Regions from separate parts of the Cytobacillus sp. FSL W7-1323 genome, predicted to be linked through region 4. Evidence: riboswitches for the same ligand, from Rfam matches in the RefSeq annotation. Region 4 holds a riboswitch; each other region holds the start of a gene.
The links. A riboswitch is a leader RNA that binds a small molecule or an ion and turns the genes downstream of it on or off. The one in region 4 is predicted to bind S-adenosylmethionine.

Region 1 (8,115 bases), 2.0 Mb from region 4:
ACCGAGCGAGGAAATTACATTAATTTTATTGGAGGTGGTTTCATTGCCGAATAATATCAATGGTCGTGGATTAACAGAACGAGAAATGTTGCAATTATGTTTAGAATTAGCAAAAGGAAGAGTTCCCGCTATTAGCCACACATTAATGGAAACGACTCATGATGAATTGAGAGATATTTATGAAGGGTGCTTAAAAACAAGTGCAGAAGCCCAAAAGGAAATCTTTCAATTAATGGAAAAGAAGGGATGGTATGAAACGCAACTCGCTACAGTAGAAGAAATCGAAAATGTACAAAACTTTATGCAAAATAATTTAAACCCATCTCCCTCCGAATAATATTCGGAGGTTTTTATTTCTTTTTTTACATAAAAAATTATTTTGACATATGCCTGACACATTCACTGATTAAATTATAAAACAAGGCAAGCAAAATCAAATGAAAGAAGGGATTTTTAATGAATGAATTCAATCATTTTGAAGATAATCGCGAGTATCAATCGAAGCGAAAAAATACTTGGTTTAAAAGTGTAACAATGACTGTAGCAAGTGGAGTTATGGGCTCAGCCCTAACTTTAGGAGCAATCAATTATTTTCCTAATGAAACAAAACAGTCTACGGAGGTTGTACAGGAGCAAGCAGAAACTAATGTTTCCAAAGTTAATGCTGAAACGGTATCAACTACGAGTGATGGGTCGATTGCAGATATAGTAGAAAAAGCCTCTAAAGCAATCGTAGGCGTTGTCAACATGCAAGAGCAGCAAGCAAACCCTTTTAGTCATTCTACAGGCAACACCCAAAGTGGGGAAGCAGTTGAAAGTGGTACTGGCTCTGGTGTTATTTTCAAGCAAACAGATAATGAAACGTATATTGTGACAAACAATCACGTCATTGAAGGAGCGTCTAATATTCAGGTTTCTCTGCATAATGGTGAAAAGCTTCAAGCTGAACTTGTTGGAACAGATTCATTAACAGATATTGCCGTGTTAAAAGTGAATGAAAAAGTAGACGCTGAAGTCCTTTCTTTTACTGATTCTTCAAACCTTCGTGCAGGAGATCAAGTGTTAGCAATAGGCAATCCACTAGGCTTAGATTTATCCAGAACAGTAACTCAAGGAATTGTAAGTGCAGTGGATCGATCGATTGAAGTCTCTACCTCAGCCGGAGAATGGGATTTAAATGTCATACAAACAGATGCAGCAATAAATCCTGGAAATAGTGGTGGAGCACTTATTGACTCAAATGGGAATTTGGTTGGTATTAATAGTTTGAAAATAGCTGATAGTGGCGTAGAAGGGTTAGGCTTTGCCATTCCAAGTAACGATGTCGAGAACATTATTGATCAGTTAATGAAGGATGGTAAAATCATTCGACCTTATCTAGGTGTTGGTTTGATGGACTTAAATCAAGTACCGCAGTTTTATCAAGAACAATTACCAAAAAATGTAGAAGAAGGTGCCATTATTACCCAAGTTGAGGAAGGTTCGACAGCAGAAACGGCGGGGTTGCAAGCTGAGGATATTTTAGTTTCAATTGGTGATCAAACTATTACAGCCGCTAATGACTTAAGAGAATCTCTTTATAAAGACTTTTCAATTGGCGATAAGGTTAAAATATACTTTTATCGTGATGGTGAAAAGAAAACAGTAGAAGTAACGTTACAAGGAAATGGGGAAAAGCAAGTTGAAAAAGAATAAATTATTGATTGCCACTGGTTGTATGTTTGTTGCTGCTGTCATAGTTGCTGTTGTTTTATACAATAGCCATTCAAAAGCAGCGACAGTCAATGGAGAAAATATAAGCAAAGATGATTTGAATGAAGCGTTAATGTCTCAATATGGCACTTCTGTTCTAGATACATTAATATCTGATCAAATTGTTCTTCAAGAAATGGATAAGGAGAAGGTAACTGTAACTGAAGAAGAAGTGGCTGAAGAAATGGATGCCTATATGGAGCAATATGGGGGAGAAGAGGCATTTAAAGAAGTGTTAGATGAAAACGGGGTATCCTATGACTCTATAGAACATAATATCGAAATCTACTTAGGTTCAAAGAAATTGATCACACCAGGAATAGAAATTACTGATGATGAGATGGAAACATACTTTGAAGAAAATAAAGAAAGTTTTTCTCAGGCAGAAGAGATAGAAGCAAGTCATATCCTAGTAGAAGATGAGGATACTGCCAAAGAAGTAAAACAAAAACTCGATGATGGTGACGATTTCTCAGAATTAGCAGCTTCTTATTCAACCGATGATTCAAATAAAGATAATGGCGGTGAATTGGGGTATTTTGGTGAAGGTGAAATGGTAGAAGCATTTGAAGAAGTGGCTTTTGCTATGGAAGTGGACGAAGTGAGTGATCCAGTTAAAACAGATTATGGTTATCACATTATTAAAGTAACAGATCATAAAGAAGCGAAAGAAGCCAATCTCGAAGATGCGAAAGAAGAAATAAAAGAGATGTTAATAGAGTCTAAGCTTTCTACTGAATATACGGAATGGCTAAATGAGAAATACGAAGAATACGAGATTAAAACGTATATTTAAAGGAGGTGAACGATTTTGAAAGGAAGGAAAGAGCTCAAACATGAAATCTCAAAAATGGATGGGGTTATACTTAAAAAACGCTTAAGTTCCTTTATGAATGCGGACCCCCATTCAAATGGGAGAGGGGGATATAATGTTCGTAGCGTATACTTTGATAACTTTGAAAACAAAGCACTAATAGAAAAAAAAGAAGGCTATATGAACCGGGCAAAATATAGGGTTCGCACATATAATAATGATTTTGACACAATTAATCTAGAAAAGAAAAGTAAGAAGAATAATCTGACCTATAAAGAAAAATGTCGGATGACAGCTGAGGAATATGAGCTTATTAGAGCTAGCGACATTTTATGGATGGAGAATGATTCCAGACCATTAATGAGGGAACTTTTCCATAACATGATTCGTTATCAATTGAAGCCAGTAACGGTTGTCGATTATGAGAGGGATGTTTATATCTACCCATATGGTAATGTACGTCTCACTTTTGATAGCAATATTCGTACAAGCTTAAGGAATCCCGACTTTTTAAATACGACAATGCCTATGGTACCATCCCTTGATCATCAATTGATGATACTTGAAGTAAAGTATGATGAATACATTCCCGATGTCATTAAAATGCTTCTGCAAATGCTAGATCGCAGGAAGGGCACGTATTCTAAATATCAATTAAGTAGAATGTATGGATTATAGAGAGAATAGGAGAAAAGCAAAATGGAAAGTGTGAATTTTTCAGATGTATTTAAATCAAGCTTTTTAGAAAAGACAGAGAGTTTTTCAATTATAGATTCCCTAATAGGTTTATTCATGGCTTTTGCAATTGGACTTTTTATTTATGCAGTATATAAGAAGACATTTTCTGGTGTGATTTATTCACATACTTTTAATATATCCCTCATTATAATGACCATGGCTACAGCATTAATTATTATGGGAATTTCCTCGAATGTCCTGTTATCACTAGGTATGGTTGGTGCTTTATCCATTGTCCGTTTTCGTACACCAATTAAAGACCCTATGGATCTTGTTTATCTTTTTTGGGCGATTGTTGCCGGTATTCTTTGCGGAGCAGGCTTTATTCCGTTAGTGATTATTGGCAGTTTAATGATCGGTCTCGTACTTGTATTGTTCGTTAACAAAATTACGATTCAGAACCCTTACTTACTCATTGTAAAATATGGGGGTGAAGATGTGGAATCTCAACTAGAATCGCTATTATCAAAGGTCACTAATAAACATATGATGAAATCCAAATCTATCATGAATGGTAATCAAGTAGAAATTACTTATGAAGTAAGAATGAAAAAAGAGCAATCTCAAGTGGTGAATAATGTAACGAACCTTAGCGGGGTAGAGTCGGCTGTAATGTTAAGCTATGACGGTAATTTTACAGCGTAAATGAACAGGAGAAAGGAATATGATTAAACGCAAATATGTCGTTCTCGTTTTTCTAATGTTGGCTGTTTTATTTGTTGGTATTCTATTCTTTCTACCTCATTTACTTCCAAAAGGGGAAGTAGTTGATCACTCTTATGTTTCAAAAGTATTCAATAAAAATAAAGTGACTCAAGTTGAGTTAACCCTAGCAGAAGATGATTGGGAAGATATACTAGAGAATCCGACGGAAGAAGAATATAAGATGGCAAATGTGACGATAAATGGAACTAAATTGAACCAAGTAGCTGTTCGGACAAAGGGGAATTCTTCCCTTTCTTCCGTTGCTAGAATGGAAGATTCTGATCGTTATAGCTTCAAAATAGACTTTGATTACTATACCGATCAAACTTTATATGGATTGAAAAAGTTGAATCTAAATAACCAATTTAGTGATGCTACGCAAATGCGAGAATATTTATCGTATCAATTAATGGAGAATATGGGATTACCCACACCTGCTTATTCTTATATGTATGTGACCATTAATGGTCAGGAATGGGGATTATATTTAGGTGTTGAACAAGTAGACGAAGTGATGCTTGGAAGATATTTTGAAAATCCATATGGATCATTGTACAAGCCAGATGGTACAAATAGTGACTTGAAATGGGTAAGTGATGATATTGATGATTACTCAGGTTTAAACTTGAAATCAGAGGAGCAAGATGAACAAGCGTTAATAGATATGTTAGATAGTATCGATAATGGTGGCAATTTAGAAAAAACTTTAGATGTGGATCAAGTATTACGATATTTTGCAGTAAATACGGCTGTCGTTAGCATGGATAGTTACCAAGGGCAAATGAAGCACAACTATTATTTATATGAAAATGATGGTAAGTTCTCAATCATTCCGTGGGACTATAATATGGCATTTGGCGGCTTTGGAGTAGGTATGGGTGGCGGAGGACGCATGAACGGAGATTCTTCAATCGCTGAAGAAAACCAAAACAAAAATCAAAATCAGGAACAACAAGGTCTAGCACCAGGAGAAGGTGGGCAAGGTGAGGATGAACAAGGTCAAGTTCACCAAGCTGAAATGGGGAACTTCGATGGTGGCATGGGAAATAGTAATTTAATGAGTGAAGATACGATTAATTTCAGTATTTCCGAACCTGTAGCTGGTACTTCTTTAGATGAGAGGCCTTTACTTAATGCTTTATTGGCAAATGATGAATTTAAAAAGCAATATGAAGCATACCTTGAAAAGATTGCCGAAGAATATATGACAAAAGAGTCTTACCAAAATACAACTACACAAATTAGTACATTGATTCTTCCTTATGTAGAACAGGATCCTACCAAGTTTTATACAACAGAAGAATTTCTACAAGCAGTGCAAGGTGATGAGAGTTTACCAGCATTTGCTGAGGCGAGATCAGAATCGATACTTGCTCAGCTTTCAGGTGAATTAGAAGTAGAATCACAAGCTTCTGAAGTCAATAACATGTTCCCTAGCCGAGCAGGTGGTGATGACCAGGAAGGTCAAGAAAGAGGAGAAGTATTCCAACCGCCAAACGGTAATGAAGGAAACATTGATGGTGAAATGCCTGAACGTCCGCAAGGCAATGGAGACTTTCCGCAGGAAGGAGATTTTGAGACACCAGAAGGGTTTGAAGGTATGCCTGGTGGTGAGGGACGTGGACAAGAAGAGCAACCTAGTACAGTAAAGTTCAAAACGTCAGCAATCATCTTGTATGTGGGTCTAATCACAGCTTTATTAGGAACAACTTTTTTTATCTTCTTGTTTAAACGAAGAGGAAGATAAGTAAATGCATAAATAATCAAAATACTATTGACAATTAATTCAATACCCGATAAAATTTCCTTTATCAAAGCAACACATTAAATTTAATATGATTCTTATCGAGAGAGACTGAGGGACCAGGCCCGAAGATGTCCGGCAACCTCCTTTTAAAGGGAAGGTGCTAAATCCTGCAGAATGATTTCATTCTGAAAGATAAGGTTTAATAACAATCATTTGTTGAGCCTCTTTCAAAGTGAAAGAGGCTCATTTTATGTTGTAGAGGATTTAGGGAGGGTGAGGTAAATGATTGAAGTCAATCATTTAGTGAAAATTTATAAAAGCAAAAAGAAGCAAGTAATAGGGGTTGACAATGTATCCCTTTCTATTAAAGAAGGGGAAATATACGGGATTATTGGCTATAGTGGAGCAGGGAAAAGTTCTTTATTACGCTGTCTAAATTTATTGGAGAGACCGACATCTGGTGAAGTGAAAATTGATGGCGTTGATTTAACATCTTTAACAAGTAAAGAATTAAGAAAAGCAAGGCAGAAGATAGGTATGATTTTTCAGCATTTTTATTTAGCGAGTTCGAAGACAGTGTATGAGAATATTGCCTTTGCTTTAAAAGCGGCAGGTAAAAGCCCGAAAGAAATAGATATCAGGGTGAAAGAACTATTAGAATTAGTGGGTTTAGCAGATAAAATTCATCAGTATCCCACACAATTAAGTGGTGGTCAAAAGCAAAGGGTAGGAATAGCCAGAGCACTCGCTAATGATCCAAAGGTTTTACTTTGCGATGAAGCCACGTCAGCTCTAGACCCTAAAACAACAAAATCAATCCTGAACTTATTAAAATCAATTAATAAAAAGCTAGGATTAACCATCGTACTTATCACTCATGAGATGGAAGTAGTCAAAGAGATTTGTCATAGGTTAGCTGTTATGCAAGATGGAAAGGTCATAGAAGAGGGACCGGTGTATGATATATTTGCGAATCCAATTGAACCACTTACAAAGGATTTCATTCAGAGTGTTCTTCAATTTGACTTACCACAACAATTGATTGAAAACAGGAAGGGAACAATCATTAAGATTCAATTTAAAGGTGCAATAGCAGAAGAATCTGTTGTTTCTGAACTGTTCCAAACATTCAAAGTAAAAGGAAATATTCTTCACGGCAAGATTGAATATATTCAAGAAGTACCTCTTGGTATTTTTATTATGGAGTTGACTGGCGAAATACCTGAAATAGAAAGAGCTATACAATATATTCAAGAAAGAACACAGAATTTGGAGGTAGTTGAACATGTTGCTTGAGTCCATTCAGGCGTTACTTCCTGAACTAAATACAGCTGTATTACAAACAATTTATATGGTCGCCATTTCTTTAGTTGCGGCACTTATACTAGGTCTTCCACTAGGTATCTTATTATTCGTTACAGACGAAGGATTGTTCTTAAAGAATAGATTTGTAAATGCTGTTACCGGTTGGATTGTCAATTTGATCCGCTCTATTCCTTATATTATTTTGTTAGTAGCTCTATTGCCGTTAACAAAATTAATTGCAGGTTCAACTATTGGTCCTACAGCGGCTTCTGTTTCATTATCTGTAGCAGCGATTCCGTTTTTTGCAAGATTGGTAGAAACATCCTTAAGAGAAATAGATAAAGGAGTCATTGAATCTGCAGTAGCAGTAGGCGCTTCCCCTTGGATGATAATTAAGGAAATTCTTGTCCCAGAAGCGAAACCTGGAATTGTTCAAGGTTTAACGATTACGACTATTAGTTTAATTGGTTATTCAGCAATGGCAGGTATTATTGGCGGCGGTGGTATTGGTGATTTAGCGATACGTTTCGGTTACTATCGCTATGATAATGTCATTATGATTACGACAGTAATTGTCCTCGTTGTATTGGTGCAAATCATTCAAATTGGTGGGGATAAATTAACTAAATATGTAGATAAGAGATAATAAATTCAAACGATAGATATAGTAAAGGGGATGGAGCCTTTACTATATCTATTTATCCTAATGATTGAGTATTAAAGAGAAGATGGAAACAGACGGGGAGGAAGGATTCTATGAGCACGATAACAGCTTCATCTAAGGAAGCGTATTTAGCTGAACAACTCGCTCGACCATTTATTAAGACGGCTCAACAAGAAGAATTATTTCATAAAGCTACGATATTAGCAGAAGGATTTAGTAAGAGGGCGCAAAAGATTGATGAAAATGCAGAATTCCCTTTTGAAAATTTTGAAGAATTAAAACAATCAAATTACTTAAGTTTAACGATTCCGAAAGAATATGGTGGTAAAGAGATTTCCTTATATGAATATTTCTTAATACAAGAAAGGATTGCCCAAGGTGATGCGTCTA
Region 2 (8,115 bases), 1.9 Mb from region 4:
ATACTACACCTTCTTGATAGAAAAGCTCAGAAATAACATTATTAGCAACTGTATGAACATGAAGACTTGCTCCTGATGACGTTTTCTTATAAATTTCACAATGTAATAAAGTCTCAGCTGAAGGTTTAGATGACGTGTTTTCTAGGGGCTTTCCTTCTAAGTCTACTAATAAAAAATCATTAGCTGTTCTCTTTCTTTTATCAAGTCCGCTTGAAGTGACTAAAAAGCTGTTTTCATCTACGCGAATGGATAAATTACCACTAGTACCCATAAACCAATCTCTGGCTGCTAATTCATCTTTAATATCAGCTAATGTATCCCACTTTGTTTCATACGTTGTCATGATTTCGCACCAACTAGTTCATCGAGGTATTCAATGCAATCATGGAAGGTTTCGAAAGGTGTATAAGAAATACCAGTTTCTTCACATTTTTGAATTAAGAAATCTCTAGCAAGTACGGCATCTGCTATTTTGGCTGCTTCAAAGTCTGTAATCGAATCTCCAATAAGAATATTAAAGTGTTCAGGAGAAGAGTGTTTTCTAATAATGGTTGGTTTACAACAGCCGCAACCTTGTGAAGAACATAGTTCATCACACTGGTGTGGATAGTGAATATCTATTGTTTCTAAAGCAAAGCTTGCGTGATTGCAAAATACTTTCGTAAATGGCCCATAAGGTTCAAGTACTGGTTCTAAAAAAAAGTCAATCCCACCACTAACAATATAAAGAGGGATACCGTTTTCATGTGTATATCTAACAAAAGCTGAAAATCCTTCACGAATTTCTGCACTATTTAATACAAAATGGATAATCTCTTCTTTTTTACTTGTTGGTAAAAGTGAGAAGAGATTTTTAACACCCTCTTGGATAGAGATATTTTGAGCTAAAATATCTTCCTTGATCTGTTTTGCCTCAATAGGACCGAAATGCTCCATAATCTTTACAATGTTGTCGTTATTCGTAATTGTTCCATCGAAATCACAAAAAATCATTGGTTTTGTCATCTTTTATGACGTACCTCCCCATTTTGCTAATGCTGCTTCTAATTCTTGCGCTTTTGTTGCACGATGAGTATTTTGTTGTATGACGTGATCAATGGCTTGCCTAAAAGCTCTCACGCCAGCTGCTGCTCCTTCAGGATGACCATGGACCCCGCCGCCAGCATTAATTATACAATCATTGCCAAAGTCATGATAAAGCAACGGAACTAAACCTGGATGAATGCCTGCTGAAGGGACCGGGAATGCCTGATTCAAGCCATTTTCTTCGGTTAACTGTCTAGCGATAGCTAAGGTTTTTTCTTTTTCCATGGCAACAGAACCATATGGAGAAGGAAATAAAGAGAAATCTGCGCCTGCTAAGCGAGTAAGATTACCGAGTAATAAATCAGGAGCCACACCATAGAAGTTTGAAGAAGTATAGGCCCCACTATATGCAGGATGTGCCATGATAGGTAACTGCACTTCATTGTTTTCAGCTAGTGTTTGGAGCATATCTAGACCGTAAGTGTGAACATTGAATAATAATGCATCCGCCCCTAATTCGCTCGCATGTTTTGCTTTATCTACTAAATCCATTGTTCTCCCAGATAAATTGACTGCATAAAGTGTCCTTTTTCCAGTCTTTTCATAGACTTCATCTAGTATTTCTTTACCTGCGATAATTCGGTCTTCAAAAGAGATGTTGACATCAAAAAGAATTTCATCATCTTTTACAATATCAACGCCTCCCATAGCCTGGTCTCTTAACTGTTCTCTTAAAAAGTGAATATCCCTGCCGATAATGCCTTTAAATATACTCATAAGTAATGGGCGGTCTTGAATATTTAGTTTCGATCTTATATTTTTTATACCGAATTTTGGTCCAGGAAAACGGGAAAGATCCTCATTATCAAATTCCAGATTTAATAATTTTACTTCACCATCTAGAGATAACTTTCCAAATACAGTTGTTAAGATTGCTGGAATATCAAATGTGAAATTATATGTAGGGTAGGCGATACTAATTTCGCACCTTACTTCACCGAATCGATTGGGATGTTCATCATCATAAAATTCTTGTAGTGCAGTGACTCTGCCTTTATGTTTTAGTAATTGTTTTTGCTCAAGTAATGGTAACGCTGTCCACGAGCCTATCGTTAATCCTAAAGCGATATCCTCTGCTTTTTTCTCTAATGAACCGGGTCTTGCGTATACTTGATAAGTTGCAATTACATCTCCCATATGAGAACCCTCCCTGATAATTTCGAATTGACATTGACAATAAAAAACCCTCTTCTTAATCAATAAGAAGAGGGTTAGTTCGCAGTGATAGAACCTTCTCCTTATCTGTCAGCATGATTGCTGCAAGAATTAGCACCGTGTTCATTTAGAATCGGTTGCCGGGCTTCATCGGGCTCGTCCCTCCGCCTGCTCTTGATAAGAAAATTTATGATTATCGTTTTAAATTTTTGCACAATTGTATTATGTCACCAGGTGTTTTATCTGTCAACAGAGAATTTTTTACGTTATATGACAAAATTCTTTTAACCTTAAAAAGATGAAAAGTTTTAAAAAAAAGATTGACACTTTTTTATAATCGGTGATAGTATTTGCTCAAGATATTTCAAAAAATGAATCTTTTATACTCTTATCAAGAGCAGGTGGAGGGAAATATGGCCCGATGAAACCCAGCAACCGACCGTAATATCGTTGTGAAACGAGGCGCAGCTAGAGAATTTCTGCGCCTAATGTAAGGCACGGTGCTAATTCCATTCAGAAGTTATTCTGAAAGATGAGAGGCAAAATCGTAATGACGAATGCCTCTTTCTGTACAGGAAAGGGGCATTTTTGTTTCTGTAATGACAAAGCAGGTCCGACTACATCTCTTCATGTAGTCACCCCTGTTTTGTGCCACAGATAAATAAAGAAATAAGGGGGAAGAGATATGGCTGTTTTAGATAATATAGGTTATCGCGCTTTGACAGAGGAATCAGCGTGTGAATACGTGAAGAGTTTAAAACTGTTTTTACCGGATGAAAAAATGACGGTGGAAGAGATTGGTGATGGTAATTTGAATTATGTTTACCGTATTACTTCTAATCATAAAAGTGTAATTATTAAGCAAGCACTCCCTTATGCAAAAGTAGTCGGAGAAAGCTGGCCTCTAACACTTAAACGTGCAAAACTGGAGGCAGAAGTGCTTAAGAAGCATGGTGAATTCGTTCCTCACCTCCTCCCAGCAGTACTAGCATCAGATGAAGAGCTAGCATTAACTGTGATGGAGGATCTTTCCCATTTGACAATTGTAAGAGACGGATTGATTCAAGGGGATCATTATCCGAATTTATCAGCTCATATTGGTGAGTACTTAGCAAAGACATTGTTTTCAACTTCAGATTTTGCTCTTCATCCGTTTGAGAAAAAGAAACTGGTCGCTAAATTTTCAAATCCTGAACTATGTAAAATCACTGAGGATTTAGTATTCACCGATCCATTTTTTGATGTGGAAACGAATGATTTTGAAGCTGAGTTGGCTGAAGTGGTTCAGCAACTATGGACTAATGACAAGTTGAAACTTGAAGTAGCCAAAATAAAATATGCTTTTCTCACAGAAGCAGAGAGCTTACTACATGGTGACCTACATACAGGGAGTATATTTGCGAGTAAGAGTGAGACGAAGGTGATCGATCCTGAGTTCGGCTTTTATGGTCCGATTGGATTTGATGTCGGTCAATATATTGCCCATCTCATTTTCCAAGTACTTGTACGAAACGAAAACGATAGAATCGTTATTCTTCAACAGATAGAAGAAGTATGGGATGTGTTTTCTCAATATTTTTCAGAAGCTTGGCAAAATTCTGTTGTTAATCCTTTTACGAAAGTACCAGGCGCTCTAGAGTCTTTTCTAGCTAAAGTATTTAAAGATGCTATCGGAGTAGTAGGGTGTGAATTAATTCGGAGAACAATCGGATTGTCGCATGTGAAGGATCTTGATGGAATAGAAGATAGTTCAATTAGATTATATGTGAAGAAGGCAACGATTCAATTAGGTTCATCCTTGATTATTAATCGCAAAAACATAGTAACAATCTCGCAACTTCTTAAGGAACTGGAGGCGTATACATCATGAGTATACCAACACCAATTGAATGGCAAGAAGGTAGATTGAAAATTCTTGATCAAACCTTATTACCCCATCAAACAAGATGGATAGAACTCGAAACCATTGAAGATGTCTTTGAGGCAATTATTCAGTTGAAAGTAAGAGGGGCGCCAGCTATTGGAATTACTGCTGCTTATGGTTTAGCGATTGCTGCAAAAAAATACGAAGGGGTCGACATTGAAACTTTCCATCTTAGAATTCATGAAGATTATCTTTATCTAGCGGGCTCTAGACCGACAGCTGTTAATTTGTTCTGGGCTTTGGATCGAATGATGAAAGTAATAGAAACGCTGTATTCAACAGAGGAGACAATTATCAGTTTGGAGCAAGAAGCAAAGAAAATACATCAAGAAGACGAGGAGATTTGTCGCCAAATTGGTGAAAATGCACTAAGTCTATTGAATGGAAGGAAAAAGGTATTAACGATTTGCAATGCGGGAACGATTGCTACAGGAAAATATGGTACAGCGCTAGCGCCGTTTCATTTAGGCAAGGAGAAGGGTGTTGACTTTCAAGTATATGCTTGTGAAACGAGACCGGTTCTTCAGGGAGCGCGCCTAACTGCTTGGGAGCTTCAACAGTCCAATGTGGATGTGACGGTCATTACTGATAATATGGCTGCTCATACCATAGCAACCAAGGGGATTGAAGCGATTATAGTCGGGGCCGATCGTATTGCCAGCAATGGAGATACAGCGAATAAAATCGGTACATGGCAACTAGCTATTTTAGCAAACTATTTTCAAATTCCTTTCTATGTAGCTGCGCCATTGTCGACATTTGACTTTTCTATCGCATCAGGGGCAGATATTCCGATTGAGGAGAGGTTGGCAGAAGAGGTGACTCATATTGGGCCAAACCAGATCACACCAGAAGGAACGAAAGTGTTTAATCCGGCGTTTGATGTGACAACGGCTAATTTAATTACTGCAATTATTACTGAAAAAGGCATTTTTGAAGCTGATCGAAACAAATTGGCACAATTGAATAAAGCAGAAGAGGGAGTTAGGGCATGAAGAACAATCGTATACTATTAGCGTTTCTTATTATTTTTATTTTAATCTTGGCAGGCTGCCAGCCAAAAGGAAGCAATTCAAGTAGTGAAGCAACTGCATCAACTAAAGAGAATAGTGTACATCCGTTAGCTAATAAAAAGATCGCACTAATCATGCAAATTAATTTAGGAACTTTTTCTGCACAATATATTGAAGGGGTAAAAGAGCAGGTAGAAAAGTTTGGTGGAACCGTTCAAGTATTTACTTCTGAAGGTGACTTAGCAAAAATGGCTTCCAATTTAGATGCAGCGATTAATCAAAAATTTGATGGGATATTAATTGATCATGGAACGAAGGAAGCGTTAACGCAAGGAGTAGAAAAAGCGGCTGCACAAAATATACCTGTAGTGGTCTTTGATGCTGATATTGCAGTGAAAGATGTAACTGTACTTCAACAAGGCGATGAAGAAATGGCGAAGTTGACATTAACCAAGCTTGCTGCAGATGCAGGAGGGAAAGCAAATATTGTTAAGATTTGGGTAGCTGGATTTGCACCGATGGAAAGAAGACAAGTAGCTTATGAACAATTTTTAAAAGAGAATACAGATATTAAGGAAGTAGCAGCATTTGGTGCTGCCACCGATAATACAGCATTAGATACTCAAGCACAAATGGAAGCAATCCTAAAACAATATCCAAATGAAGGTGAAATAACAGCAGTTTGGGCAGCGTGGGATGAGTTTGCTAAAGGAGCTGTCAGAGCGCTAGAGCAGGCAGGAAGAGAAGATATTAAAGTCTACGGGATTGATATGAGTGACGAAGACCTGCAACTGATACAAAAAGAAAACAGTTCATGGGAAGCGACAGCTGCCGTTGATCCAAAAGATATTGGTCGTATTCAAGTTCGATATTTGTACCAAAAATTAAACGGTGATTCGCCTAAAGAAAAAGTTATCCTTGATCCTGTTTTTGTAGAGAAAAGTCAATTACCTGATGAGGCAATTACAACAAACGAACTGCATGAATATATAGATGGTTGGGGAGAAAGTGAACAAGGCTATACGGAAGAATTAAAAGCACTTGAGGGCAATTGAATGAAATGGTTTGTAGCTAGTCAACCGACTTTTAGAGAGTCGGTTTTTGTATCTATGAAGGAGGTCTCCTTTAAGTGAGTGAAGTTGTTTTGGAAATGAAAAAGATTAGTAAGAGTTTTGGAAAAGTTACGGCATTAAAGAACGGGGAGTTAGTGGTTCATAAAGGAGAAATACATGCCTTGCTTGGAGCAAATGGAGCTGGGAAAAGTACATTAATGAAAATTCTCTCTGGGGTATATAGACAAGACCAAGGAGAAATTTTGATTAACCACGAAAAAGCAACTTTTCAACACCCTAGTGACGCGAAAGAAAAAGGAATATTTTGCGTTTATCAGGAGGTTGATACAGCCATTGTTCCACAGCTTACTGTAGCGGAAAATATTATGCTTGATCGCTTTTCACAAGAGAAAGGGTGGTACTTCTCTCGTAAGGATCTACATCGTCAGGCACAGGAAGCATTAACATTACTCGAGGTGAATGATATTGAGCTAAATCAAGCAGCTTCAAATCTAAGTCTTGCTAAAAAGCAATTGGTTCTCATAGCTCGGGCGTTAGTGCAAACGACTAAAGTCATTATTTTTGATGAGCCAACCGCTCCATTATCACATATAGAAGCAGAGAAATTATTTCATGTAATTAGGCAACTGAGAGTAAAGGGAATTGGTTGTATTTTTATTACACATCGATTACCTGAAGTATTCGCCATTGCAGATGTGGTAACGGTTATGAGAGACGGATGTCGGATTTCAACCGTACCAATTGCTCAGATAACGCAGGAAATGGTAATTGAACAAATGCTTGGAGAAGTATGGCATGAGGAAAGAAACGTTATGCACAGTTATAAACGAGGGGAAGAGGTTTTAGCACTTAAGAATATCAATCTAGGAAAGTTACAAAATATTAGTTTAAATGTATATGAAGGTGAAGTGGTAGGAATTGCGGGCTTGGTAGGTGCTGGAAAAACAGAACTAGCGAAAACAATATTTGGAAATACACCAGCCACTTCAGGAGAAATCAGAGTCTCTGGTAAGAAGATACAGGTGAAGCATCCAAAAACAGCTATTGCTTGTGGTATCACTCATATTCCTGAAGAAAGGCGGAAAGAAGGTCTATTCATTAATGAAACGATATCGAAGAATGTAACTTTCCCACAGCTGAAAAAGTACGTAAAAGGGGGTTTTATTAACAGGAAGGCTGAGAGAAAGGCTACTGAAGAAGTGATTTCCACTTTGCAGGTGAAAGCAAATGATGTGGACGTAGAGGTGAATCATTTAAGTGGGGGAAATCAGCAAAAGATCGTTATCGGTAAGTGGTTATCAAGTGAAGCGAAGGTTTATTTATTTGATGAGCCTACTAAAGGCGTGGACATCGGTGCGAAAAGAGAGATTCTTAAACTAATTCAACAGCTTGCAAAGGAAGGCAAGGCCATTTTGTATTTTAGTAGTGAAATCCAAGAATTATTAACAGTTTGCCATAGAGTATTAGTGATGTATGATGGCAAAATCGTGAAAGAATTTACGCAAAAAGAGGCAACGCAAGAAAAGATTCTGTTATATGCAAGTGGTGGAAAGGAAGTCAATCATGAAGGACCAATTGATCGCATTTCTATTTAAATACGGGGCAATTACTTTACTTATTCTTATTATTTTTTATTTTACAAGTGTGAGCCCATTCTTTTTAACCTATGATAATTTTTCGGATATATTACGTTCCATTTCGATTGTCACTGTGCTCGCGCTCGGGGTCACATTTACATTAGTAGTTGACGGTTTTGATTTATCTGTTGGCTCCACGATGTCATTAGCAACTGTTTTTACAGCTTCATTGATGGTTTGGTATGATTTACCGCTATGGTTAGTTCTACTATTACCAATTATCGTTG
Region 3 (8,115 bases), 2.3 Mb from region 4:
GAGTGGCATGGAATATCGTTACTTCTTATCTTCCTAATGCAGCAAGAAATTTTGGTTTCAAAGATATGATCAAACACGATAAGCGTTATGAAATTGCCGATGAATATATGGATGTCGTTTATAAACTGTGGGAATCAAGCTGGGAAGATGGAGCAGTGATAGAAGATACAGAACAAGGGGTATTAATCGACCGTAAGAAAATCCATGAAATTCACCATAAAGGAGAATATTTTGATGTCGAAGGACCGCATTTAACAGAACCGTCACAACAAAGAACACCTGTTTTATATCAAGCAGGGACTTCTCCTAAAGGACGTGCTTTTGCAGCAAAACATGCAGAATGTGTATTTGTAGGTGGGCCAACACCTGAAAGAGTAAGAAATTATACAGAGGATATTCGAAAACAAGCGGAAGAATATGGCAGGAATCCGGAAGATATTAAAATATTCACTTTCCTAACAGTCATCGTAGGTAAGACAACTGAAGAAGCGGAAGAGAAATTTGCTGAATACAACCAATTATGGAGTGCAGATGCAGCGAAAGCACAGTTTGGGGGCGCAAGCGGTTATAATGTTGCGGAATTTACAAAGGATGAGTTAGATAACCCATTTGAATTTAAAGCTACAGAGCATGGGCATTATAAAGCTGCTTCATTAACGAAAGATGCGAAGAAAAAACTATCGATTAAAGAAGCGATTTCAAAACTAGAAGGATTAGATAGAGACAATATAATTGTCGGCAATCCATCAGAAGTAGCAGACCAAATTCAATATCAGTTTGAAGCCTCTGGTGTCGATGGTTTTAATTTAAATCATTTAGTAACGCCAGCAGATTTGGAAGATTTTATTGAGCTTGTTATTCCGATTCTACAAGAACGTGGTTTATATAAAAAGGAATACAAAAAGGGTACGTTAAGAGAAAAGCTTTTTACTCATGGCTCGCCCCTTTTACCGAGTGGTCATCCAGGAAGTAAATATCGTAAAGGTGAAAAGATAAATAATTAAAATAAGAGGTGAAGGGTATGAGAAAAGTTTGGTTATTATTTTTTGTACTGACTGGTTGCACTGTTTTAAGTGCATGTGGGACATCAGGTTCATCCGGCGAAGAAAAGAAAGAGATGGTCTTAGGGGCGACAGTTCCTTATAGTGATATGCTTGAGCAAGGTGTAGCACCACTACTTGAGGAAAAAGGGTACAAAGTAGAAGTAAAGGAATTTAATGATTATGTTCAACCGAATATTGCTTTAGATAGTGGAGATTTGGATGGTAATTTATTTCAACATAAAGTGTACTTAGAGAATTTTAACACTGAAAAAGGGATGGATCTAGTAGATATTATTTCTGTTCCTACAGCTCCAATTGGTATTTATTCAGAAAAATTCAACTCCCTTGAAGAAGTGAAAGATGGCAGCACGATGGCCATTGCTAATGATCCTACAAACTTAGCGAGAGGATTAACAGTTGCGCGTGATGCTGGTTTAATAGAATTGAAAGATGATATAAACCCAGTCAATGCAACAGTAAATGATGTATTATCTAACCCGAAAAATTTGAAATTCCATGAAGTAGATGCAGCCCAACTGCCAAGGTCTCTTGAATCAGTTGATCTTGCTGCTGTTAATGGTAACTTTGCGGTTGCTGCAGGATTAGATTTAACAACAGCAATTTATCGGGATCAAATTCCTGAGGAAATCCAAAATAGGATTGTTGTTCGTAAAGAAGATAAGGACGCCCAAATGGCAAAGGATATCATTGAAGCCATAGAGTCGGAGGAATTTGCAAAAGTAATTGAAGAAAACTTTAAAGGTTTTCATAAGCCAGAATGGATGGGCGAATGAGTAAATCATCTTAATTTTTAAAAAAAAATTGACAAATATTGATAAATATTATAGAGTAAATGATATAAAATTTAATATGATTTTTCTTATCCAGAGAGGTGGAGGGACTGGCCCTTTGAAGCCTCGGCAACAGGCAATTTATTGCACTGTGCCAATTCCAGCAAGCTGTTGCTTGAAAGATAAGGAGAGATAAAGAACGGAACTTTAACCTCTTCTTGTCAGAAGAGGTTTTTTATTTTGCATGATTTAATCACCAAGGGATGATCTCCTCTATACAAATGCTGTTTTTAAACTGATTAAACCTATTTGTTAAGTTGGAATTAAAGTTGCTGATTGGACCTCCAAAGGCAGTAGTGCAGCTAGATTTACATCAACGGGAAAAATCGGCAATGGTAGTCAACCATTGTCCACCAAAATGTTGCAATATAAAGGAGGACGAAAAAATGAAAAGAGTAGAATCAACAGTTATACCAGGTGCAGATTCTTTTTATTATGAAGGTGGGGACATTGGTATTCTCCTCATTCATGGCTTTGTTGGAACACCGCAGAGCATTGAGGACTTGGGTGCGGAACTTGCAAATAGGGGTTTTACTGTTCATGCCCCAAGGCTCACGGGACATGGAACAAAAAGCAGAGATTTAGAGTTATATGGTTATGATGATTGGTTCAATGATGTTGTTACAGCTTATAAGCAATTAAAGGAGAAGTGCAAACAAGTCTATTGTTTAGGTCAATCTATGGGCGGTGCATTAGCGCTGTTGTTAGCTAAGAAATATGGAGAGCTGGATGGTCTGATCCTAATTAATACTGCACTGACATTACCAGATTACGAGTATTTAAGATATTACGATGAGAAACACTATATTGACGAAGGTAGCCCAGATATCAAAAATCCGACTATACATGAAATTACTTACGATAATATTCCGGTAAAAGCAGTTCACTCTTTACAAAAGGTAATGAGTGACGCAGGAAAAAGTTTATCTCAAATTCATTGCCCAATATTATGCTTTAAGTCTATCCATGATCATGTTGTACCTCCAGAGAATACAGATCGTATTTTTATCGAAATTCAAACAGATCATAAATGGCTTCGAGTCCTTTACAACTCATACCATGTAGCATCCATGGATTATGATCAGACCAAAATTATTCAGGATACAACAGAATTTCTAGATACGATGAATGAAGAAAAAAAGAACACCGAGTGGGGGGGAAAAGAGGTTGGCTAAGTTTTTACAAAAAGCGATAGCAAAGAGAAAACAAACCTTAATCAACCTTATGCTTACTATAGATGAAATAAAGTTCAAGCGACATGAATTAGAACAGTTAACACTTACAGAAATAGAGGAGCTTGTAAAAAGACTAAAATAAGTCCCATAAAGGAGAATTTTATGGAAAAACACATTGATCAAGATAAAATTCATACCATTCTCACAACATTAAAGGAACTCGAATATGGTTGTGTCACCATTACTGTACACGAAGGGGATATTACCCAAATTGACATTACCGAGAAGAAACGATTTGCTCTGAAAAAGAAACAACAAAATAAAAAATGATGGAATGGAGCAAATGAAAAGGAGTGAGTTACATGCAGTCAACAATTAGTAATCAAGCACCCAATGTAGCTAAAAACCTATCAGGCTGCATGTACTTGAATCTACCTGACTTTCACTTTATTAGATGGTGTTGTCAATCTTTTAATATTAATAAAGGAATCTTCCATACGGTTGAACAATCGCTTTATGACAAAGGGTTGCATTCAATAATTGTTAGGAGACTGTTCGTCATCGCGTTTTTGGATTTTGCCTCGAATCAAATTGAAAATCGAAACAATAAAACGAGAATCAAATTTGGAAAAGGTGGTTTAAGTAAAGCACTTGATGAGTTTTTTATAAAATATGATCACTAAAGGAGAATTAAAAATGACCGCGAAAAGAATGTACCTCAATGCTTTTGATATGAACTGCGCTGGGCATCAATCACCAGGACTATGGACACATAAGGATGATCAATCTTCCACTTATAAAGACATATCATATTGGACACATTTGGCTCAAGTACTTGAAAAGGGACGTTTTGATGCCATTTTCCTGGCAGATGTGCTTGGTACATATGATGTTTATCAAAATTCTAGAGAAGCAGCGGTTAAACAAGGGGTACAAGTGCCAGTTAATGATCCTGCTTTCGTTGTTCCTATAATGGCGCAAGTAACAAAACATTTAGGGTTTGGTCTAACGGTTTCAACTAGTTTTGAACATCCATATGTATTTGCAAGGAGGATGTCCACTCTCGATCATTTAACAAAAGGAAGAATAGGTTGGAATATTGTCACATCTTATTTAAATAGTGCCGCACTAAATATAGGACTAGATCAACAAATCAGCCATGATGAACGTTATGAGATAGCTGATGAATATTTAGATGTCACATATAAACTGTGGGAACAAAGCTGGGAAGACGACGCAGTGGTTTTAGACAAGGAAAAAGGGCTCTATACAGATCCAAGTAAAGTTCACGATATTAACCATGAAGGGAAATATTTTAAGGTGCCAGGTGCACATCTATGTGAACCTTCTCCGCAAAGGACACCGGTTATTTTTCAAGCGGGTGCATCTACAAGAGGGAGAAAGTTTGCTGCTAAACATGCAGAGTTGGTCTTTATAAGTGTGCCCACAAAAGAAGCCGGTAAAGTAATAGTCGATAAAATTAGGGAAGCAGTAAGAGCGGAGGGGAGAGACCCCAGTGAAGTAAAGATTCTCTCTCTCGTCACGCCTATTATCGGTGAAACAGAGGAAGATGCTAGAGTTAAGTATGAGGACTATCAAAACCATGCTAGTTATGAAGGATCATTAGCGTTATTTGGGGGGTGGAGTGGTATCGACTTCTCAGAGTATAAAGCAAATCAACCAATCGAGTACGTTAAAAATGACGCCATTCAGTCAATCGTTGAAACATTTACGAATATAGATTCTACAAAGAGTTGGACGGTCGATGACATTGCCAAATTTGTTGGTGTTGGCGGGATGGGTCAAGTGGCTGTTGGTACAGCACACTCTGTTGCTGATCAATTAGAAGGATGGAAAGAAGAGACAGGAGTTGACGGGTTTAACGTTGCATATGCCGTCACTCCAGGTACATTCGAAGAGTTCGTTGAGCATGTCATTCCAATCCTACAAGATAGGGGGCTCGTAAGAAGAGAGTATGAAGAAGGTACTTTAAGAAAGAATTTATTTGGGTATGACCATTTGCCAGAGCATCATTATGGTAAAAAATTTAGTAAGTTGACAGTTACAAAATAGGAGGCATCTGAAGATGACAAATGTTGTAATCATATCGGGAAGCACATCAAACAATTCCCGTTTAAACGGATTAGAGCAAGAAGCGATTGCTTTTTTAAACAAAAAGGGCGTGCCATATGAGCAAATTACAGTAAGGGAGCTACCTGCTGAAGATTTAATTCATGCAAAATTTGATAGCCCAGCAATTATCGCAGCGAATGAAAAAGTAGAAAAATCAGATGCTGTAATTATATTAACACCAGTATTTAAAGCCTCTTATACAGGTGTACTAAAAGCTTATTTGGATTTATTACCTCAAAAAGGCTTCGTTGATAAATCTGTATTACCGCTTGTGATAGGGGGCTCATTCGGACATTTACTTATGATTGATTATGCATTGAAACCAGTTATATCCAGTTTAGGAGCAGAAACAGTCCTTCAGGGTGTATATGTTTTAGATAAAGAGATTGAAAGAACAGAAGAACATTGTTTTATTGTCGAAAATCATGTAAAGGAAAGATTAGATAAAGAATTAAATCGTCTGCATTCTTTATTGTCTATAAAGGAGTTACAACTAAAATAACTGAAAATATATTTTTTGCCGAACAACTCCTGTTTGTTCGGCTCCTTTAATTGTTTGAAAAAACTTTGAGATACAATATTTTTATAAAATTTAGAGTTGTATAATAAATAAGAGAAGATAAATTTTAGCTATTGTTTTGCCACTACTTTTATAGATTGAGGCATAGATTATATTATTATTGAATTTTTTAAAATGGAGGTTGATGATGTGACAATAATGAAATTAAGTGACGGTACAAGTATTTATTTTGAAGATGTAGGTAATGGTGAACCAGTCATTTTTATTCATGGTGTATGGATGAGTGGTCGATTCTTTGAAAAGCAGATAGAATACTTTAAGACTGATTATCGTGTGTTAATACCAGATTTACGAGGACATGGTCAATCAGAAAAAATCCATCATGGCCATACCATTGCACAGTATGCCGAAGATATTAGACAATTTATCACAAATTTAAAACTAGAGAATGTGACCCTTGTTGGCTGGTCGATGGGGGCATTTGTCATATGGGAGTACTTAAAGTTATTTGGTGATAAACATATTAAATCGACAGTAATCGTAGATGAACTTGCCTCCGATTTTAAATGGCCTGATTTCTCAATAGGCGCCTTTGATATGGAGACTTTAACTAGTTTTATGAGAGAAGTGCAAAGAGACCAAAAAGCCTTTTTAAAAGGCTTCATTCCACTAATGTTTAAAAAAGAATTAAGTCTAAGCGAGCTAGATTGGATGCTTGAAGAAACGACAAGATTACCTGCTTCCGTTGCAAGTGCCATTCTGTTTGATCAATCAGTCGTTGATTATCGTAGCTCTCTACCCGATTACGACATTCCCACACTTCTATGCTTTGGTAAGGAAGAAAAGTTGATACCAGTAGCGGCAGGCAAGCATCTTTTAAATGCTTTACCGAATGCAAAGCTGCATATATTTGAGGAAAGTTGTCATTGCCCTTTTCTAGAGGAAACTGATGTTTTTAACAAAATCGTAGATAACTATATTAAAGGTTTATAAAGAAGGTAACTAGCTTTTCTTCATAGGGAAGGCTAGTTTTTCCTATGTAATTTTTTAAGGTGAATGGCTTTGTTTTATATTTGAAAGGGTTTTCATGATTTAGTGGCGAATATTGTTATGAATATTTTTTAAAAAAGAAAAGGAGCTAGAGTATGGAACAAATTCAATTAGATATCAACGATTATATTGCTACAATAAAATTAAATCGTCCTGATGCGTTAAACGCATTTAATTATGAAACGTTAATTGAGTTACAACAGCAAGTAGAAAATGTTCGAGCAAACCCAGAGGTGAGAGTAGTTATTTTAACTGGGACGGGCAATCGTGCATTTAGTGTTGGTGCAGACCTAAAAGAAAGAAGAAATCTTACCGATGAGGAAGTAAGGCGAAACCTATATAAAATGGGGGACGTTTTTAATATGATTGCAGAGTTGCCTCAGCCGACGATTGCAGCTATTAATGGTTTTGCGTTTGGTGGCGGTTTAGAGCTTGCTCTATGTTGTGATTTTAGATTTGCGGCGGATGTTGCTAAGGTAGGCTTAACTGAAACAGGTCTAGCTATTATTCCTGGAGCAGGAGGGACGCAGAGGCTTCCTCGCTTAATTGGTGAAACAAAAGCAATGGAATTAATACTAACAGCGAAGAGGTTATCAGCCATAGAAGCACAGCAATACGGTATCGTAAATGAGGTATGTAATGAAGATATATTGTTAGATACAGTCATACAATTTGCGAGTAAAATGCTTAATAATGGCCCAATCGCACTTAAACAAGCAAAGTTTGCTGTTAAACAAGGAATGAATACTGACTTACATACAGGATTACATATTGAAAGAAAAGCTTATGAAGTGTTACTACCAACAAAAGACAGAGTGGAAGCATTACAAGCCTTCGCAGAGAAAAGAAAGCCGAATTTCCAAGGAAACTAACTGTTTAAAAAACCCTTTAACCACTATTTGTTCATTAGTTGTTAAAGGTTTTTTTGTGGAGATAATAACAGCTGTAAAAAAACTAAATATATTTACTTCAGTACCAGAAGGAGAACCTAGCATACACCATATAAAACAATACCTTCATTTTGTTGTAAAGCGCGCAAAAGGAATTTTGTCGCATCACTCACGGAAATGAGAGCTGGGCAAAATCATGCGTAACGCTTTAGACCCGGAATAGGAAAATAAATCTAAGAAAATAGGAAGAAGTATATGGGAAAGTCACAAATAAGATACTTGCTATCTATAAAAGGTGAGTATGTTTTAGCTTAGTAATCAAGTAGATAGTAATGTGCTTCTTGACAAAGTAGGGTAGTATTCATTCGACCAAAATATAGACCAATATTTGGTGTTGAACGAAAGAAGTGAAAAAAATGTTAAATATTTGCGAAAAAACAATTGACTATGATA
Region 4 (8,115 bases):
TTATCTTGAATAAAGTGAAGGAAAGTAACCTATTTACTTCCTCCATTTGCGAAGTTTATGACTTGAGGCTCAAGAACAAATTTGGGCCTCTTTGTTTTGTTTTTAATATGATAATAATTACAATTCTTCGTTATGAAAATAAAAAGAAATATGTTATGCTAATGAAACGATAGTATTCATGAATATAGGTATGATAAAATAGGTGGTGAAAACATGGCACTTACTTTCTATTGGTATCCTAAATGTGGTACTTGCCGAAAAGCGAAAAAATGGCTAGATGAACATGAAATAGCCTATGATGCAATACATATAGTGGAAAATCCTCCATCCCGCAAGGAATTAGAAGATCTTTACAAAAAGAGTGGGTTAGAGCTAAAAAAATTTTTCAACACAAGCGGTCAAAAGTATCGTGAGTTAGGATTAAAAGACCGAGTGAAAACGGCCTCAGAGTCGGAACTGTTAGATTTATTAGCATCGGATGGAATGTTAATTAAACGTCCATTAACAACGGATGGTACGAAAGTAACAGTCGGATTTAAAGAGCTAGAATTTGAACAAAATTGGCTGTAAATGGTGGATGCGCTTTATACGTTTTAAACGATCGTTTATTCGGTCATTAAAATAAACAATTTCCTAAATTAATGGAGGTATGAAACATGAGCACACCTAAAGAATTACGTTATTCAGAAGAACACGAGTGGGTAAAAACAGAAGGAGATAAAGTTCGTATTGGTATTACATACTTTGCTCAATCAGAACTTGGAGATATCGTATTTGTTGAGCTTCCAGAAGTAGGAGATGAAGTAACTGCTGATGAACCGTTTGGTAGCGTAGAATCTGTTAAAACAGTTTCTGAGTTATATGCACCAATTAGTGGTAAAATCGTTGAGATTAACGAAGAACTTAGCGATAGTCCAGAATTTGTGAATGAATCTCCTTACGAGAAAGCATGGATGATTGTTGTTGAGCCATCCGATGCAAGTGAAATTGACAAGCTAATGACAGCTGAACAATATGAAGAAATGACAAAAGAAGATTAATTGTAGTTAAATAAAGAAGGTCAAATCATTAAATGGTTTGACCTTTTTCTAAATTTCTATATAGACATACCAGATGAGTGCTGAAAAGTTTTCAAATGTAAAAAGGCTTACTATTATAAAATATATAAATGATATATATTAGGTGATGAGCATGCATATAGAACATGGCAATAAAGTGATTATTGTTGAAGGTAAATCTGACAAACGAAAAGTGAAAGGACTAATCAGAGAACCTGTAGAGATCTTATGTACAAATGGAACGATTGGCACTTCGAAGTTGGATGAATTAATTGATTATTTAATTGGGAAGGAAGTCTATATATTAGTCGATGCTGACGCATCAGGAGAAAAACTTCGTAAACAATTTAAGAGAGAATTACCAGAGGCAGAGCATATCTATATTGATAAAATGTATCGTGAAGTCGAGGCGGCACCTGCGCATCATTTAGCTACAGCCTTAATAAGTGCAAATATAGATATATATACCGAGTATTTAGATAAAGGATGATAACATGATTGACTGGTCAAACAATGACTTAAATGATTTGATCGCAAGGAAGCAATCCGGCTTATTTTATTTATTCACTCCTATGTGTGGGACATGTCAAGTTGCCGGGAAAATGCTAACAATTACTGAGCAACTGTTGCAGAACCTTCCTATAGGTAAAGCCGACCTGAATTTTTTGCCAGCAGTGGCAGAAAAGTATGAAATTGAAAGTGTACCGTGTTTACTTGTGTTTAAAAAAGGAGAGTTAGTTGATAAGCTTTATGCTTTCCATTCAGTACCTTATTTACTTGAACAAATTCAATCATATGAATTACAGTCTCAATTTTAAAACCACTTATTGTTTAGGAATAAGTGGTTTTCTTATGCTTTTAATCAAGGGGGGTTGCGTAAATGTTTAATTACACCCCTCACTCATTCTAGGCAGATGAATCGATGGGATATTTCTTTTTTCTGTCGATAAGTCTAGCTTTTGACATATTTCTCGGGAAATAGGTTGTGAACATTGTTGGAAATAAATGTTCTGTCAGTTAAAGTCGATAGTTAGGAGAAGGAAATCATTTCTTGGAACAGAATTATAGAATATAAGACGCGGGCTGGGGGTGGTTTCAATAGAGGAACTCATTTATCATTTTAATCAATCTTTAAGAGTAAATGATCATATTTTAATGATGTTAAAGGAACCTATAAGGATTCGAGTAGAATTAGAACAAAATCTAATGTATTTGACATTAGACCGTAAAAGGCTGCTAATTAAACATACTCGCCCATTGAAAAATTATCATATAAACATTCAAACTACTGCTGACCACTTTCATTCTTTGCTTCAAGGGCGTACGAGTCTAAAGAAACAAGTGGATGAAAAGCATATCATCCTTAAGTCGACTTTTAGACAATTATTAAAATTAGATGCCATTTTCGTATTAAATCAAAAATAATCATAAATACATCAAATGTCCTAAAAAAAGATTGACTTCCCAAAAAAAGGTTGTTATTCTATCCTTAGAATAATTAGAAAATTAAATATTCTTATCGAGAGTGGTGGAGGGACTGGCCCTATGAAACCCGGCAACCGGTTGTTTGATACACGGTGCTAATTCCAGCAGAGCATAAAAGCTCTGGTAGATAAGAAGAGATGATAAACCCTCTTCTTTGTGAAGAGGGTTTTTGGTCGTCTTTTCTTTCCAATTTAAAAAAGAGGAGAGATGTAAAATGGCAGAAAAAGAAAAGCAACTTCGATTTGAAACAATTGGTGTTCATGGTGGGCTAAAACCTGATCCAGTAACAGGGGCAAGAGCGGTCCCAATCTATCAAAATAATGCTTATCAATTCCAGAATACAGAGCATGCGCAAGACTTATTTGGCTTAAAAGAAACAGGATATATTTATTCTCGTATTCATAATCCAACGGTTACTGTGTTTGAGGAAAGAGTTGCATTGTTAGAAGGGGGAACAGGCGCATTAGCATTAGCAAGCGGGCAAGCAGCCATTTACTTAGCTCTTCTTAATATTGTTCAAGCGGGTGATGAAATTGTAGCTGCCTCTAATTTATATGGAGGTACATATAATTTATTTACAGTCACTTTACCAAAGTACGGCATCAACGTTAGGCTTATCGATATTAATAATGAAGAGGAACTACGAGCAGCAATCAATGAGAAGACACGAGCTGTATTTGCCGAAACCATTGGTAACCCGAGTTTACAAGTACTAGATATTGAAACAGTTTCAAATATCGCCCATGAACATGGTGTGCCGTTAGTGGTTGATAACACATTTGCAACTCCTTATCTATGTCGGCCGATTGAGCATGGCGCAGATATTGTTGTTCATTCTGCTACGAAATGGTTACTTGGGAATGGGACGACAATGGGGGGGATCATTGTTGACGGTGGTAAATTTGATTGGAACTCAGAGAAGTATCCAGGATTAAGTCAGCCGGATACAAGCTATAACGATTTAGTATATAGTGAGGCACTTGGCCCTGTAGCATATATTACTAAAGCGAGAGTGCAGCTTCTAAGAGATTTAGGTCCAGCACTAAGTGCACAAAGCGCCTTCCAATTTACGTTAGGTTTAGAAACGTTAACGGTTCGAATGAAAGAACATATTGCTAATACGAAAAAAATTGTGCAATATTTAAATAATCACTCTGCTGTTAATTGGGTACTTTATCCGGGCGATGACAACCATCCTAATAAAGAATTAGCAGACAAATATTTATCTAAAGGTGCAGGGGCAGTTGTCGTTTTTGGCATATCTGGTGGGCGTGAAGCAGGTGCGAAGGTTATTAATTCGGTTGAGCTGTTCGCACATGTAGCGAATGTAGGTGATGCAAAAAGTCTTATTATACATCCAGCAAGCACAACGCATCAACAACTTAATCAAGATGGGTTAAAACAAGCAGGTGTACCTGAAGACTTAATCCGATTATCAATTGGAATTGAAAATGTAGAAGATTTGATCGATGATCTTGAATCTGCTATTGAAGCGGCAACCGGTATTGCTTCATTAAATATAAGGGTCTAACAACTATTATTTCAGATTTGACACCTACTTCAATGACATGATACTATTACACAGGTACACAAAAAAATTCAATATATTCATAGTTTGCTCTTATTTAGAGAGGTGGAGGGAAGTGCCCTTTGAAGCCCGGCAACCGTCATTTAATTGAAATGGTGCCAATTCACTCAAAGCATTAGCTTTGAAAGATGAGAGAAAGGAATTTTCATAACAAGCCTTTCTGCTCATAAGCAGGAAGGCTTTTTTTATAAACAATGGATATGCTATAAATGTGTTGGTTTTTCTGGATTGAAGAGGTGAAGTATAAAATGATTTCAATAAAAGATGTAAAAAAGATTTTCTCAACGAAAAACGGGAAAGTAAATGCAGTAGACAATGTTAACCTCGAAATTAACGAGGGTGAAATATTCGGTGTAATCGGATACAGTGGTGCGGGTAAAAGTACATTGATTCGTATGTTAAATGGACTTGAAATCCCGACTGAAGGCGTTGTATCTGTAGCTGGGAATGAAGTTTCTCGCATAAAAGGTGCTAGCTTAAGAAAGGCTAGACAAGAAATAAGCATGATTTTCCAACATTTTAATTTATTGTGGTCTCGAACAGTACGAGAAAACATTGCGTTTCCATTAGAAATTGCTGGTGTACCTAAGAAAGCGCGACTAGAGAGAGTTAATGAATTAATTAAATTGGTTGGACTAGATGGTCGAGAGGATGCCTATCCCTCGCAATTAAGCGGTGGACAAAAACAGCGAGTAGGTATTGCTAGAGCACTTGCCAATAATCCTAAAGTACTGTTATGTGATGAGGCGACAAGTGCTCTAGATCCGCAAACAACTGATAGTATTCTCGACTTACTTGTTGATATTAATGAACGTTTAGGGTTAACTATTGTGTTAATTACGCATGAAATGCATGTCATTCGCAAGATTTGCCACCGTGTGGCTGTCATGGAAGGTGGAAGAATTGTTGAAATTGGCGAAGTGCTAGATGTGTTCCAAAAGCCAAAAGAACCTATTACGAAGCGATTTGTTCAACAAGTGACCGAACCGGAAGAAACGAAGGAAACGATTACACATTTACTGAGTGCTTATCCAAATGGCCAAATTGTTCAACTTGGATTTGTAGGTGGTTCAGCGGAACAACCATTAATCACAAACTTAATTCGCCACTACAATGTAACAGTGAATGTATTACAAGGAAAGATATCCCAAACACAAAGTGGCTCTTACGGTACCTTATTTATTCATATAGATGGAGAGTCGGATGAGGTTACCCGCGCGATTGAATATATTCATTCGCAGAAGGTTGGCGTGGAGGTGATTTCCCATGCTTAATGAATGGCTACCAAATGTGGATTGGGAAAGAATGTGGGAAGCAACAAAAGAAACTTTATATATGACAAGTATTTCTGTTATAGCCACGTTTATTTTAGGAATTATTCTTGGATTACTTTTGTTCTTAACCTCTAAAGGTAATATATGGCAAAATCAGCTAGTTAATAAGATCATTGCGGCATTCGTCAATGTCTTTCGATCCATTCCGTTTTTAATCTTGATTGTGTTATTAATCCCTTTCACAAAAATGATTTTAGGGACAATGATTGGTGAAAATGCAGCATTACCAGCACTCATTATTGGTGCAGCACCTTTCTATGCAAGAATGGTGGAAATTGGCTTACGTGAGATTGATAAAGGTGTCATTGAAGCCTCTAAATCGATGGGTGCAAAAACAAGTACAATTATATGGAAAGTACTCATCCCTGAATCTATGCCAGCGCTTGTTTCGGGTATTACCGTTACAGCGATTGCGCTAGTCGGATATACGGCAATGGCAGGTGTCATAGGTGCAGGAGGATTAGGGAACCTTGCCTACTTAGAAGGTTTCCAAAGAAGTAGATATGACGTTGTATGGATTGCAACGATTATTATCTTAATTATCGTGTTTATCATCCAAATGATTGGTGATTTGATTACTTCCAAACTAGACAAACGATAGGAGAGCTAAAAAAATGAAAAAATGGTTATCTGTTTTAATGATTGCAGCTGTTGTATTATTTATTGCTGCCTGTGGATCTTCAGATGAAGGTAGCGAAGGATCTGATGAAGGAACAAAAACATTAAAAATTGGGGCATCTAACGTACCGCATGCTGAAATCCTTAATGAAGCAAAACCTTTATTAGAAGAAAAAGGAATTGAGCTGGATATCACAACGTTCCAAGATTATATTGTACCGAACCAAGCGTTAGAGGGTGGCGATATTGATGCGAACTATTTCCAACATATCCCTTATTTAGAATCTCAAATGGCTGAAAATGATTATGATTTTGTTAATGCTGGTGGTGTTCATATCGAGCCAATTGGTGTTTATTCACAAGAATATGATAGCTTAGATGATCTTCCAGAAGGAGCAACAGTTATTATGAGTAGCTCTGTACCTGACCATGGTCGTATTTTGACAATGTTAGAAAAGGAAGGTTTGATTACACTAAAAGCTGATGTCGATAAAACGACAGCGACAATTGATGATATTGAGGAAAATACGAAAAATCTAAAGTTTGATACGGAGTATGAAGCAGCACTTCTTCCACAAATATATAATAATGGAGAAGGTGACGCAGTTCTAATTAACTCTAACTATGCAATTGATGCTGGCTTAAATCCAGTGGAAGATGCAATTGCACTTGAAGAAAGTGATTCTCCATATGTGAATGTAATCGCAGTTAGAGCTGGGGATGAAGACAAAGAAGAAATAAAAGCACTACTAGAAGTATTACACTCTGAAGAAATCCAAAGTTTCATTGAAGAACAATATGAAGGTGCAGTTGTACCTGTTACTGAATAATAGAAATTTATTAAAGAAGTCTACTTAGTTGTAGGCTTCTTTTTTTTGTAAGGCGATGTAAAAGATACATCCACTGAGTCAATCACCTTTTGGGGCTAACTAGGACAATTGATGGAGATAAGGTAGATGGCTTTTGAAGAATCCCTGAATTTGATTTGATAGAAACAAGAAGTGAGGAAAATTTGTATTATTAAGAAAGAAAATGATAAATATAATTTACAAGCTTTTCCCCATGATCGGTTTTCAGCGTACATCAAGGTTAAGGATACGAAAAATTGCTAATAAAAGCGGCTTGCGAACGAGAGAGAAAATTGCAAAGATAGCAGAACAAAAACCGATTAGATCGTATATCAGAAGTTGAAAATAAAAATCTTAATAAAAAACAAATAATAATTCTCTGTATATTGCTTAATCTTACAAAGGTGACCTTAACTGTTGATTAGAGGTGTTTTGCACAGACAAAATAGTCATTCCTAACCTTTGTATGAGTAAAGGTGAATATTTGTAAGTATTGACCCATGAATTTATGAATAAAAGAGGTGGATAAAACCAATCACGATAAATTCAGTAAAAAAGCGTATTTTCGTGTTTTATCGTGTTTGAGTCGGGTAAGTTTATAGTGTAGTATTTTTATTGTAATCATTATAACGCTTTAAACGGCGAAAATTTGAAAGGATTGATTCATTATTAGTCAGCTACAGCTGAATTACACAAGCGAAATGGAAAAGGCCATGCACGGAGCATATGGAGTAGGTTATGAAACGTATTGCCAAAGACAGGATGTAAGGATGCGCGTAGAAAAACAGCGTGAAAAAGATTACTTAAAGAGTCAAAGAATTGTTGCCGATATCGAACGTAAAGCACATGCTTAAATAAAGAGGAGAGCTGTCAGTTAGACGGCTCTTTTTGTATATAATAAATGAAAATGAGATTTAATTACGTCAATGTTAAGGTGGCGTGAAACCATATATTGTGTAAAAATTTGGTTTCTTTTGTTTATATAATGGCTTATGAACAAGATGATTATGCCGATTTTAATTTGGACATAAATGCAAGTAGAAAAGAACTTAACAATAAGTCATATATAAATAGAAGAAAAATGAGTTATTTTCGCTAAATTTAGTGTAGAATAATGGATGGTGATAGGTTTACAACATATACATAGTGGAAATATCGTCTAATATGTGCAAAGAGTTGATATC

Region 1: another riboswitch for S-adenosylmethionine. It lies ahead of MKX67_RS06265 (methionine ABC transporter ATP-binding protein); the one in region 4 lies ahead of MKX67_RS19365 (O-acetylhomoserine aminocarboxypropyltransferase/cysteine synthase family protein).
Region 2: another riboswitch for S-adenosylmethionine. It lies ahead of MKX67_RS05940 (2,3-diketo-5-methylthiopentyl-1-phosphate enolase); the one in region 4 lies ahead of MKX67_RS19365 (O-acetylhomoserine aminocarboxypropyltransferase/cysteine synthase family protein).
Region 3: another riboswitch for S-adenosylmethionine. It lies ahead of MKX67_RS07825 (alpha/beta fold hydrolase); the one in region 4 lies ahead of MKX67_RS19365 (O-acetylhomoserine aminocarboxypropyltransferase/cysteine synthase family protein).

The regions. Positions count from the first base shown of each region.
Region 1 is NZ_CP151998.1:1,192,339-1,200,453, forward strand. Features, by position in the region: gene MKX67_RS06230 (hypothetical protein) at 1-23, shown strand, start outside; gene MKX67_RS06235 (spore coat protein) at 44-337, shown strand; gene MKX67_RS06240 (trypsin-like peptidase domain-containing protein) at 457-1,695, shown strand; gene MKX67_RS06245 (peptidylprolyl isomerase) at 1,682-2,548, shown strand; gene MKX67_RS06250 (polyphosphate polymerase domain-containing protein) at 2,564-3,244, shown strand; gene MKX67_RS06255 (DUF4956 domain-containing protein) at 3,266-3,949, shown strand; gene MKX67_RS06260 (CotH kinase family protein) at 3,969-5,756, shown strand; SAM riboswitch class I at 5,849-5,955, shown strand; gene MKX67_RS06265 (methionine ABC transporter ATP-binding protein) at 6,039-7,052, shown strand; gene MKX67_RS06270 (methionine ABC transporter permease) at 7,042-7,707, shown strand; gene MKX67_RS06275 (acyl-CoA dehydrogenase family protein) at 7,818-8,115, shown strand, end outside.
Region 2 is NZ_CP151998.1:1,131,878-1,139,992, forward strand. Features, by position in the region: gene MKX67_RS05930 (methylthioribulose 1-phosphate dehydratase) at 1-343, opposite strand, end outside; gene MKX67_RS05935 (2-hydroxy-3-keto-5-methylthiopentenyl-1-phosphate phosphatase) at 340-1,005, opposite strand; gene MKX67_RS05940 (2,3-diketo-5-methylthiopentyl-1-phosphate enolase) at 1,009-2,223, opposite strand; SAM riboswitch class I at 2,322-2,425, opposite strand; SAM riboswitch class I at 2,627-2,780, shown strand; gene mtnK (S-methyl-5-thioribose kinase) at 2,927-4,111, shown strand; gene mtnA (S-methyl-5-thioribose-1-phosphate isomerase) at 4,108-5,160, shown strand; gene MKX67_RS05955 (sugar ABC transporter substrate-binding protein) at 5,157-6,233, shown strand; gene MKX67_RS05960 (sugar ABC transporter ATP-binding protein) at 6,308-7,846, shown strand; gene MKX67_RS05965 (ABC transporter permease) at 7,815-8,115, shown strand, end outside.
Region 3 is NZ_CP151998.1:1,508,508-1,516,622, forward strand. Features, by position in the region: gene MKX67_RS07815 (LLM class flavin-dependent oxidoreductase) at 1-1,004, shown strand, start outside; gene MKX67_RS07820 (MetQ/NlpA family ABC transporter substrate-binding protein) at 1,022-1,837, shown strand; SAM riboswitch class I at 1,921-2,023, shown strand; gene MKX67_RS07825 (alpha/beta fold hydrolase) at 2,281-3,069, shown strand; gene MKX67_RS07830 (hypothetical protein) at 3,062-3,211, shown strand; gene MKX67_RS07835 (YezD family protein) at 3,232-3,399, shown strand; gene MKX67_RS07840 (hypothetical protein) at 3,432-3,752, shown strand; gene MKX67_RS07845 (LLM class flavin-dependent oxidoreductase) at 3,766-5,142, shown strand; gene ssuE (NADPH-dependent FMN reductase) at 5,156-5,704, shown strand; gene MKX67_RS07855 (alpha/beta hydrolase) at 5,912-6,715, shown strand; gene MKX67_RS07860 (enoyl-CoA hydratase-related protein) at 6,868-7,644, shown strand.
Region 4 is NZ_CP151998.1:3,810,756-3,818,870, reverse strand. Features, by position in the region: gene MKX67_RS19390 (arsenate reductase family protein) at 214-570, shown strand; gene gcvH (glycine cleavage system protein GcvH) at 657-1,040, shown strand; gene MKX67_RS19380 (toprim domain-containing protein) at 1,192-1,548, shown strand; gene MKX67_RS19375 (thioredoxin family protein) at 1,553-1,876, shown strand; gene MKX67_RS19370 (hypothetical protein) at 2,148-2,483, shown strand; SAM riboswitch class I at 2,572-2,677, shown strand; gene MKX67_RS19365 (O-acetylhomoserine aminocarboxypropyltransferase/cysteine synthase family protein) at 2,758-4,074, shown strand; SAM riboswitch class I at 4,162-4,266, shown strand; gene MKX67_RS19360 (methionine ABC transporter ATP-binding protein) at 4,380-5,405, shown strand; gene MKX67_RS19355 (methionine ABC transporter permease) at 5,398-6,066, shown strand; gene MKX67_RS19350 (MetQ/NlpA family ABC transporter substrate-binding protein) at 6,080-6,913, shown strand; gene MKX67_RS19345 (hypothetical protein) at 7,645-7,785, shown strand.